Regions from separate parts of the Candidatus Pelagibacter sp. HIMB1695 genome, predicted to be linked through region 1. Evidence: riboswitches for the same ligand, from Rfam matches in the RefSeq annotation. Region 1 holds a riboswitch; the other holds the start of a gene.
What was found. A riboswitch is a leader RNA that binds a small molecule or an ion and turns the genes downstream of it on or off. The one in region 1 is predicted to bind S-adenosylmethionine.
Positions count from the first base shown of each region.

Region 2: another riboswitch for S-adenosylmethionine. It lies ahead of ACTTAX_RS01355 (O-acetylhomoserine aminocarboxypropyltransferase/cysteine synthase family protein); the one in region 1 lies ahead of ACTTAX_RS03015 (homocysteine S-methyltransferase family protein).

Region 1 is NZ_JBNAJT010000001.1:532,973-538,429, forward strand. Features, by position in the region: gene ACTTAX_RS02985 (sulfite oxidase heme-binding subunit YedZ) at 1-328, shown strand, start outside; gene ACTTAX_RS02990 (DUF1244 domain-containing protein) at 321-566, shown strand; gene ACTTAX_RS02995 (YqaA family protein) at 588-1,004, shown strand; gene ACTTAX_RS03000 (molybdenum cofactor synthesis domain-containing protein) at 985-1,485, opposite strand; gene ACTTAX_RS03005 (sulfite exporter TauE/SafE family protein) at 1,501-2,247, shown strand; gene ACTTAX_RS03010 (putative 2OG-Fe(II) oxygenase) at 2,284-2,874, shown strand; SAM riboswitch class V at 2,966-3,028, shown strand; gene ACTTAX_RS03015 (homocysteine S-methyltransferase family protein) at 3,036-3,941, shown strand; gene ACTTAX_RS03020 (DMT family transporter) at 3,934-4,815, opposite strand; gene ACTTAX_RS03025 (YbaK/EbsC family protein) at 4,812-5,294, opposite strand; gene glnA (type I glutamate--ammonia ligase) at 5,435-5,457, shown strand, end outside.
Region 2 is NZ_JBNAJT010000001.1:238,308-243,764, reverse strand. Features, by position in the region: gene ACTTAX_RS01380 (homoserine dehydrogenase) at 1-486, opposite strand, end outside; gene ACTTAX_RS01375 (hypothetical protein) at 483-707, opposite strand; gene argC (N-acetyl-gamma-glutamyl-phosphate reductase) at 704-1,726, opposite strand; gene rpsI (30S ribosomal protein S9) at 1,760-2,197, opposite strand; gene rplM (50S ribosomal protein L13) at 2,199-2,657, opposite strand; SAM riboswitch class V at 2,800-2,866, shown strand; gene ACTTAX_RS01355 (O-acetylhomoserine aminocarboxypropyltransferase/cysteine synthase family protein) at 2,869-4,197, shown strand; gene ACTTAX_RS01350 (COX15/CtaA family protein) at 4,225-5,250, opposite strand; gene ACTTAX_RS01345 (chorismate mutase) at 5,294-5,457, shown strand, end outside.

The DNA.
Region 1 (5,457 bases):
CCTTACTTACGTAGGTATAGATTATAGATTTAATTTACGGCCGATAATTGATGATGTTCTGAAAAAAAAATACATCTTTATTGGATTTGCAGCATGGGTATTACTACTTCCATTGGCAATTACGTCTTCTCAAATGATGATGAAGTTGCTTAAAAACAATTGGAAAAAATTACACAGATTAATTTACGTAATAGCGATATTTGGAGCCCTTCATTATATATGGTTATCTAAAACAATTTTTTTTAGACCACTAGTATATTTGGTAATAATACTTGTTTTACTTGCTTTAAGAATTAAAATTAAAAATAGGAACGTAAATTATGGATGATAATCTAAAAAAAGAAATTCAATCAGCTACACTTGAAAGATTAATGAAACATTTAGATGAAAGAAAAGATGTTCAAAACATTGATTTAATGAATTTAGCTGGATTTTGCAGAAATTGTTTGTCTAGATGGTATAGAGAAGAAGCTGAAAAAAAAGGAGTAGAAATATCAGATCCTGATGCAAGGCAGCATATTTATGGAATGCCCTACTCTCAATGGAAAGAAAAATACCAGAAGTAACTTTCTATTCAATTCTAGTTAATGTTTGCCTATTTAAGTCTATTTATTGTTTCGTTTTTAGCTGCAACAATACTTCCTTTTTCATCTGAGGCTATATTAGCAACTTATCTGTTATCAGAAACTTACAACAAATTTTTGTTAATATTTTTTGCAAGTTTTGGAAATATTTTAGGATCTATCTTCAATTGGTTTCTAGGAATTTATTTCTTGAAATTTCAAGATAAAAAATGGTTTCCTTTTACTAAAACACAAATTGATAAATCATCCAGGTGGTTTACAAAGTATGGTAAATGGTCTTTGTTATTTGCGTGGGTACCAATTATTGGTGACCCTATTACTTTTATTGCTGGAACGATGAGAATTAAATTTTTAATTTTTTTATTGCTTGTGAGTTTTGGAAAAATAATGAGATATTTTTTTATTTCTCTTTTAATCTAGGAAACAATTCAACAAAATTACAAGGTTTATGATTAATATCTAATTGATGTTTAAGGATACCGTCCCAAGCATCTGTTACTCCTCCTGAGGATCCTGGTAAGGCAAATATGTATTTACCATTTGATAGAACTGCACAAGCTCTAGATTGAATTGAAGACGTACCAACTGTTTTTAAACTAATAGTCCTAAAAACTTCGCCAAATCCTGGAATATGTTTATCTGCTATTTCATCAACAGCTTCGGGTGTAATATCTCTTCCAGTTAAACCTGTGCCACCAGTTGTAATGATAACATCAATATCTTTATGATTAGTCCAATCTTTTAGAATTTCAACTATATCTTCTTTATTATCTTTACAAATTTTTCTGTCAATTAATTGATGATTGGCCTCTTTAATTTTTTCAACCAAGATCGCACCAGATTTATCGTTATCAATTGTTCTTGTATCTGTTACAGTTAGTAAAGCTATATTTACAATCATAAATAAATTTTTTTAATGATTATACTTACAATATTTTTTTTTATAACTGCAGTATTATATTCAAGCATAGGATTTGGTGGTGGCTCTACTTATCTTGCATTACTTTTAATTTGGGATCTCCCTTACTATATTTTTCCAATTTTAGCTTTGATTTGTAATATTATCGTAGTATCTGGAAATTCTATAAATTTTTTAAAATCAAAGAATATTAATTTTAATTTACTTTACCCTTATTTAATTGGTTCTATACCTTTTGCTTTTATCGGAGCATCTATCTCGATTGACAAAAATTTATTTGAGATTTTACTTTTCTTCATTTTAATATTAGCTGGAATTTTTTTACTTATTGAAAGCAAATCCTTTAACAAACAAAAAATTGAAATTAAAAAAACACCCCTAGTTTTATCAATATTAATAGGATCAATAATTGGTTTAATGTCTGGTTTGGTTGGTATTGGTGGTGGTATATTTTTAAGTCCTATTTTATTTTTGATGAAAGCAGGGCTTCCAAAACATATAACAAGTACTGCATCCTTATTTATTTTAGTAAATTCAATTTTTGGCATAGGAGGACAATTAACAAAGGATATAGTCTTTAACGAATTTTTAAATTACTGGCCACTATTTATTGCTGTCTTAATTGGTGGCCAAATTGGAAGTTTTTTAAATATAAAATTCCTGTCTAACAAAATATTAGCTCTAATGACTGCATGTCTAGTAATTTTTGTTGCTATAAGAATGGGCATAACACTTATAGCATAAGTTGAATTAATTATTTTTTGATATATTTAATCTCTCATGAAAAATTTTAAACCATTTGGGCCTTCAATAGGAAAATCTAAAATTTCTAAAAAATTTTTAGAAAAACTTAACAAAGAAGTTGATACAAAAATCTTCTCAAAATCAAATGATTATAGTTCAAAATTAGCAAGTCAAATTAGAAAAGAAGTTCAAATTTCTAAAAGTTTTATAAAAAAAAATTTGGAAAAAGAATTAATAAAAAATATTAAAATTTTTCTAACCAAAGAAAATATTAAAAAAATTAAAGAAATTAAAATTTTAAACCTATGGGTCGTTAGCCAATACAAAAATGAGTATAATCCTATACATTATCATGAAGGAGACTTATCAGGTGTTGGTTATTTAAAAATTCCAAAACATATGACAAAAAATAAAAATGTTAAAAATAAAAAAATAAGAACAAATGGAACAATTGATTTTATTAATGGGCAAAGAGCTTTTCTTTCAAAAAGTATTTTTAATTTGATACCAAAAACAGGTGATCTTTTAATGTTTCCCAATTACTTAATGCATACAGCCTACCCCTTTAATATTGAGGAAGAAAGAAGATCGTTTTCTTTCAATGCTAAAATAATTTTTAATAAATAATTTACAATTTTTAATAATATTATATAAATCTAATTGCCGATTTGATCCTATTGCGGGCATAAACTGCTAAAATGGAAATTCCCAATAGATCTAATTAGCAAGGTAGTTGAACTATATTGTGCACCTGCATTTAGCTTAAGCACTAAAAAAGTGAGGATAAAATGAATAAGGATTTTTTTAAAACAACAAAAATTTTAGATGGTGGAATGGGTCAAGAATTATTGGCCAGAGGTATGGAACCTAAAGGAACTTTGTGGAGTGCAAATGCTTTAATTGAGGAAAAATACCACGACTTAATACTGGATATTCATAACGATTTTATTAAATCTGGAGCTGATGTAATTGTAACTACAACTTTTACAACGAGAAGAAAAAGATTGAGAGAAAATGGAATAGAAGATCAATTTAAATTCTTAAATCAGAAAGCCTGTGAAATTGCACAAAAAGCTAAATTAAATAATCCTCACATTAAGATTGCGGGAGGACTCCCGCCTCAAGATTTGACATATGAAGAAGACAAGAGAAGTGAAAAAGAAATCACAAAAGATCATTTGGAATTAGCAGAAATACTAAACCCTTCAGTAGATTTTTTCTATTTTGATGTTTGGAGTAGTATCAAAGAAATTAGATGTGGAATAGAAGCTATTAAAAAATTTAATAAACCATACTTAGTTGGGGTTCATATTTCTGAAGGAAACTCTTTACCAAGTGGAGAAAAAATTTCTGCAATTAATTCAATAATTACTGAAAATTGCCTAGGAGTAATTCTAGCATGTGTTTCACCTGAAAATTATGAGAATAATTTAGATGAAATTCAAAAACTTAAAGTTCCATTTGGTTTTAAATTAAATGGGTTTATCACAACTAAACCAATAGGTGGTTACACTTCTCAATATAAAGACAATGATGGATCCAACCCTAATAGTTTTTTAGGTCAAAGAAAAGATTTAGATCCTGAAAAAATATCAATTTTTGCAAAAAAATTTAAAGAAAATGGAGCAACTATTCTTGGTGGATGTTGTGAAACTCGCCCTTCACATATAGAGGCAATAAAAAACATTATTTAAATTTTGTACCTTTTCTTACAAAATAGATACCTATAATAACTGCTATCAATGAAATTATAACTTTAGTAGTAACCAATTCTTTTAAAAAGATATAACTTAAAATAGTACCAAATATTGGAATTAAATAAGATACTTGAGATTGAAAAATTAAACCATTGTTAATTAAAATTCTAAATCTCAATAACCAAGCAATTCCAGTAGATACCAACCCAAGATAAATAACTGAAAAAGTAGAATCTAATCTTGGAACAGTTTTCCAAGGTTGTTCAATTAAACATACCAAAGGTAATAATATAATAGTAGCCCAAATCAAAATTGAACTGGTTACATTTTCATTTTTTTTCTTACTTATCTTTAAAGTTAAAAGACCTCCAATCACATAACAAGTAGCACCTAACAAAATTAATAATGCTGAAGTAAAGTTATTTTCATTAATTAATAAATTATCTGAAAATAAATAAACTATTCCTGAAAATCCAATTAGAACTCCTGTTGTTCTAATTAAATTAAATTTTTCATTTTTGGTGTAAAAATGTCCTAGTACTACTGAGCTAAGTGAAGTTGATGACATTAAAATTGCTGCTAAGTTACTTTGAACAGATTTAATCCCATATGCTATTAAAAAAAATGGAGCCACTAAATTTATAAGTCCAATCATCGCAAACCAGCACCAATCTTTTGAAAATGCCTCGATTTTAATTTGTTTGTAAAAGCAAAGTAGTAGAACTGGAATTGAACCAAAAAAAACTCTTAGAAATGCAATCGTAACAGGTCCAAATGAATAGGTTGCAATTTTAATATTAAAAAAAGCAGATGCCCAAATTAATGCTAGCAACGTTAATAAACTATAATCAATTAGTTTTGGTTCTCTCATTCAATAATATCTTCTGGTGTTCCGTTTGTTATTTCAATTAACTTATTAAAATTTATTTTGAAAACAGCATTTGGATGTCCAGCTGCTCCAAATATATCTGGGAATTTCTCAAGACTTTTATCAATAAAGATTTTACATTGCTTTAAGTGACCTACTGGTGACACTCCTCCAATTGTATATCCAGTATTTTCTTTAACGGCTTCAGGAGATGCCATAGACACATCTTTTTCATTAAGAATTTTTTTTAATTTATTTAATGAGCAACGTTTGTCTCCAGATACTAAACTTAATATATAATTGTCACCTGCCCTAAAAAGTAAACTTTTAACAATGGCACCAACGTTGCAACCTAAAGCTGTAGCGGCATCATTGGCTGTTCTTGCTGTTTTTTCTAATACAATAACATTTAAATTTTGATCGAATGATTTAAGAGCTTTTTCTGCCCTTTTTACCGGTTCTTTATTTAGTATTGATTCCATTGAATTTATTAAATTCTTTAATTTGATTGAGTAGATACACTACTTATGTAAAAAATGCATAGGTGTTATTTATTAAATAAGCATTATTTTTTAACTTTTTTTTGCTAATTAGGCTCCATCAAAATTACATAGGAGACAAAATGAGTGCAGAAAACGTTTTAAA
Region 2 (5,457 bases), 290 kb from region 1:
ACCATTTAAAATTCCATAAACTTTAGATAATTTATTAGTAGCTAATCCTTCTTTAATAGATCTCAATATCGGTATCCCGCCAGCAACAGATGCTTCGAATTCTAAATTGACATTATTTTTTTCAGCTAGTTTTGCTAAATTGTTTCCATGTTTTGAAATTAAAGCTTTGTTTGGTGTAATTACATGAATTTTATTCTTTAAAGCAGTTTCAACTAATTTTTTAGAAACTCCATCAGATTGTCCGATTACTTCAAATAATATATCAACTTTTTCTTTTTTAAATATTTCAAAAGGGTTTTTATAAAAAATTTTTCTATTAATTTTATATTTTCTTTTTTTATTAATATTTTTTGCAGAAATAGCTACTACATTAACTCTTTTGCCTGTTTTAAGTTCAATATCTTTTTTTTTAACAATTAGTTCATTAAATAAATAATTACCAACTTGACCAAGTCCAACAACTGCAACATTCACTATATTATTCATTTGCTTATATCTGGATATTTACTTTTTTTAGTATAGTCATCTATATAAATCTCATATTCTTCTAATGTCATTTTTGTTATATCGTCTGACTTTTTAAGTATTTCAGTTATTTTTTTTTGATTTTTTTTATTTTCAGCAGGATGTTCTGTCCAATACTGAGAATCTTTATTTAAAGAACAACTACATAAAAAAATTAGAAAAATAATTAACAAATATTTCATTTTAAAGCAGTTCTTTCGGGAAAATTAAATTTATTATTTAAATTTTGAACAGCCTGACCTGCTCCACCTTTGATTAAATTATCTATTGCAGAAATAATGATTATTTTATTTTTATATTTTGATTTACACACCGTGATAAAGCAATTGTTTGTATTGATAACATCATTTGTGCTCAAGAGTTTATCAGAGTCTAATATTTTAACAAAATTTTCTCCCTTATAAAACATCTCAAGTGTTTTGATGATTTTTGATTGATTTATATTTTTTTCTAAATCTAAATAAATTGTACTTAATATACCTCTAAACATTGGAGATAAATGTGGAGTAAAACTAAATTGAAAATTTTTATTCGTAAATTTGCATAAAAATTGATGAATTTCAGAATTATGTCTATGAAAACCAACACCATAAGCACTTAAAGACTCGTATAAATTCTTATCTTTATATTTTTTATGAACTCCTCTACCGGCACCAGAATATCCAGATTTTGAATCAATAATTATATTGTCTAATTTAACTAATTTTTTTTTAATTAGCGGAACAAGAGGTAATAATATTGATGTTGGGTAACATCCTGGACATGAAATAATATTGTGATTTTTTAATTCATCACGATTTATTTCTGGCAAACAATAAATGCTTTTCTTCTGTAGTTTTGGAGCACGATGTTTTTGTTTATACCATTTTAAATAATCATTAGCTTTTTTTAATCTAAAATCTGCTGCTAAATCAATTAGAGTAATATTATCATTAAGTTTTTTTGCTATATCTTGAGCTTCACCATTTGGTAGAGCTGTAAAAACAACATCAATACCATTTAACAATTTAGGATTAAATTTTACAATTTTAGGTAATTTTTTTTTTAATAAAGATTTATCATAATAAGAAATATTTTTTCCAACAGACGAATTTCCACATAGATATCTAATATTAATATATTTGTGGTTAACTAATAACTTGATTAATTGAACACCAATATATCCTGTAGATCCGGCAACTAATGCATTAAGCTTAGACATTTTTTATTATAGCAGTTTAAATTGTAAAAAAAATTATCTTTTAGAAAACTGGAAGCTTCTTCTAGCTTTTCTTCTACCTGGTTTTTTTCTCTCAACAGCTCTAGAGTCTCTAGTTGTAAGCTTTTCAGTTTTCAATGTTGTTTTTAAATTTTCATCAAAGAGAACTAAAGCTTTAGAAATACCATGAACCATTGCTCCTGCTTGACCTGTAGGTCCACCACCTTTTACACTACATCTAACATCATAATCTGTAGCTTGATTTATAATCTCAAAAGGTCTTGTAATTTGCATTTTATGAATTTCATCAGCAAAATATTCATTATATAATTTGCCATTTACATAAATTTTACCAGAACCTTTTTTTAACCAAACTTTCGCTATTGAAGTTTTTCTTCTACCTGTCGCGTACTTACTATCTTTAAAATCTAACTTTAATTTTGGAGTTTTTATGTTTGATTGTACGTTTTCCATATTAATTTCTTGCAATGTTTTTATTGTTTAGTTTGTCTAATTCTATAACTTTTGGATTTTGTGCAGCATGAGGATGTTCACTTCCTGAATAAATTTTTAACTTTGTTAATTGTTTTCTACCTAAAACACCTCCAGGCAACATTCTTTTAACTGCTAGTTTTAAAGTTTCTCCAGGTTTTTTTTCATGAAGTTTTTCTGGTGTAGTAACTTTAATTCCACCAGGATGCCCTGTATGTCTATAGTACTTTTTATTTTGAAACTTCTTACCAGTAAATTTTGCTTGCTCGATATTTTTTACTACAACAAAATCACCATCATCCATATGAGGTGTATAAGTAGTCTTATTTTTACCTCTAATAATATTAGATACAACAGTCGCTAATCTTCCCACAACTGCATTTTTTGCGTCTATCTCGTACCAGGATGATGTAACTTGATCTTTTTTTGTGAATTTTGTCATTGTGCGAGGATTAATACTATTAAATTATTCAAAGTCAATTTTATATTTAGCTTGTAAAACATAACTAATATGCTATTTATCATATGCCGATTTGATCCTATTGCGGGCATAAAACTGCTAAAATGGAATTTTCATAAAATTTTAAATCGGTAGGCATTTGAACTGTATTGTGCGCCTTGCAGAAAGCAAAAGCACTAAAAAAGGAGTAAAAATGAGTACAAAAAGAAATAATCCAGAAACTATTGCGATACATGGTGGAGATTACAGAAGTGATCCAGCTACAAATTCAGTAGCAGTTCCAATTTATAGAACAACCTCGTATCAATTTAATAACACTGAACATGCAGCAAATTTATTTGCGTTAAAAGAGTTTGGAAACATCTATACACGAATAATGAATCCAACTAACGATGTGTTAGAAAAAAGAATCGCTGCTCTTGAAGGTGGTCTTGCAAGTTTAACTGTAGCGTCTGGTCAAACTGCATCTACTTTTGCAATATTAAACGTTGCTCAAGCTGGAGACAATATTGTCAGTTCAACAGATCTATATGGTGGAACAGTTTCGTTGTTTACACATACTTTAAGTAAGCTTGGTATAGAAGTAAGATATGCGGATCCTTCTGATCCAAAAAACTTTGAAAAAGCAATAGACGATAAAACTAGAGCTTTTTATGGAGAAACATTACCAAACCCATATTTAAGAGTTTTTCCAATTAAAGAAGTTTCAGATATTGGTAGAAAATATAACATTCCATTAATCTTGGATAACACTGCTGCCCCTGTAATTTGTAAACCAATTGAACATGGTGCTGCTGTGGTTGTTTATTCTTTAACAAAATATATAGCAGGTCATGGAACAGTAGTTGGAGGCGCACTGGTAGATGGTGGAAATTTTGATTGGACAGCAGATCCAAAAAGACAGCCACTATTTAATGAACCAGATGCAAGTTATGGAGGTGTTGTTTGGGGTAAAGCTGTGCCTGAATTAACAGGTGCAAATGTTGCCTTTGCAGTACGAGCAAGAGTAACCTTGTTAAGAGATTTAGGATCAGCACTTTCTCCAGATAATGCATTTGGTGTTATACAAGGACTTGAAACAGTTGCTTTAAGAATGAAACAACACTGTGATAATGCTGCAAAAGTTGTAGAGTACTTAAAAAATCATAAGGCTGTTGAGAGAGTAATTTATGCCACTGAACATAATGAAGAGATATCAAGTCGAGCAAAAAAATATCTGAAAAATGGTAATGGTGCTTTAGTTGGTATTGAATTAGCTGGTGGTATCGAGGCTGGTAAAAAATTCATTGAGGCTTTAAAAATGTTTTATCACGTTGCAAATATAGGTGATGCTAGAAGTTTAGCAATACACCCAGCAACAACCACTCACAGTCAATTAAATGAGGATGAATTAGCTGCTTCTGGTGTAACCCCTGGATATGTTAGACTTTGTATTGGTTTAGAACATATTGATGATATCATTGATGATTTAGATCAAGCTTTAGACAAATCATCAAAAGGTAATTTAAAAGCAGTTAGTTAATTTTATTTATATGTCTACAAATAGAAATTAATTAATTTGTCTTTTATATTTTGAGATAAATATAAAATACAAAGTTGAAAGTATTATCAAAATAGAATTTATCTGGTGTAAAGATGCAAATAACATTTTTACTCCAGATAAAATAGTTATTACTCCAAGAAAAATTTGAAATGCTAAAGCCAAACCAATTACTGTGATGGGTTTGTATAATTTTTTGTTTCCAGTGTTAATTACCTTAAAGAGGATTAAGGCATAAAAGATAACAATTAAGTATGCTAAATTTCTATGTATAAATTGAACAATAGAGGGATTATCAAAAACTTTAAAATTCAAAAACTCTTTAAAACTACTATCATCGGGAAAATAATTAACTCCCATCAATGGCCAGGTGTTATAGATTTTACCAGCATCCATACCGGATACAAAAGCACCTATAATTAATTGCAAAAATAATAAAGCTAAAAAAATTTTTACTATAAAAAGATTAATAGAAATTGTTTGATTTGAAGAGGATGATAAATTTAAAAATTGCCAATATACAATTGATAAGATTATAAAAGCTGTAACTAAATGTATTGCTAGTCTATAATGACTAACATCTACTCTCTCAACTAATCCACTTGATACCATGTACCAACCCAAAAATCCTTGAAAACAAACTAGTAAAAAAATAATTCCATATTTTTTTATAATCCAAAGTCCATGTTTTACTGAAAAATAAACCATTGGGAGCAATACTGTTAAACCAATTATTCTCCCTAATTGCCTGTGTCCCCACTCCCACCAAAATATTACTTTAAATTCATCAAGAGTCATATTGAAGTTTTGTTGGCTATATTCAGGAATTGTTTTATATAAACTAAAATATTCTAACCATTTTTCATTTGTAAAAGGTGGAAAAAAACCAACAAATAATTCCCAAGTAGTAATTGATAGTCCGGAGTCAGTTAATCTTGTTAAACCTCCAATCAATATTATTGAAGAAACTAAAATTAATAATGATAGCATCCACAATTTAAGTTGATTATTTAAATGATTATTCTCACTGTACATGCTCAGATAAATATAATAATTATTAAGTATTCCAATAAATTAAATGTCGCCAAATAATAAAAAAAAACTAGATTTAATAAGAGTTAAGCTAGATAAATTAGATAATAAACTGTTATCACTTATAAAATATAGAACAAAGCTAGTTGAAGAAGTTTTAAAGCTTAAAGAATTTAAAAAAGAAATTGTAGATAAGAAAAGAATTAATTT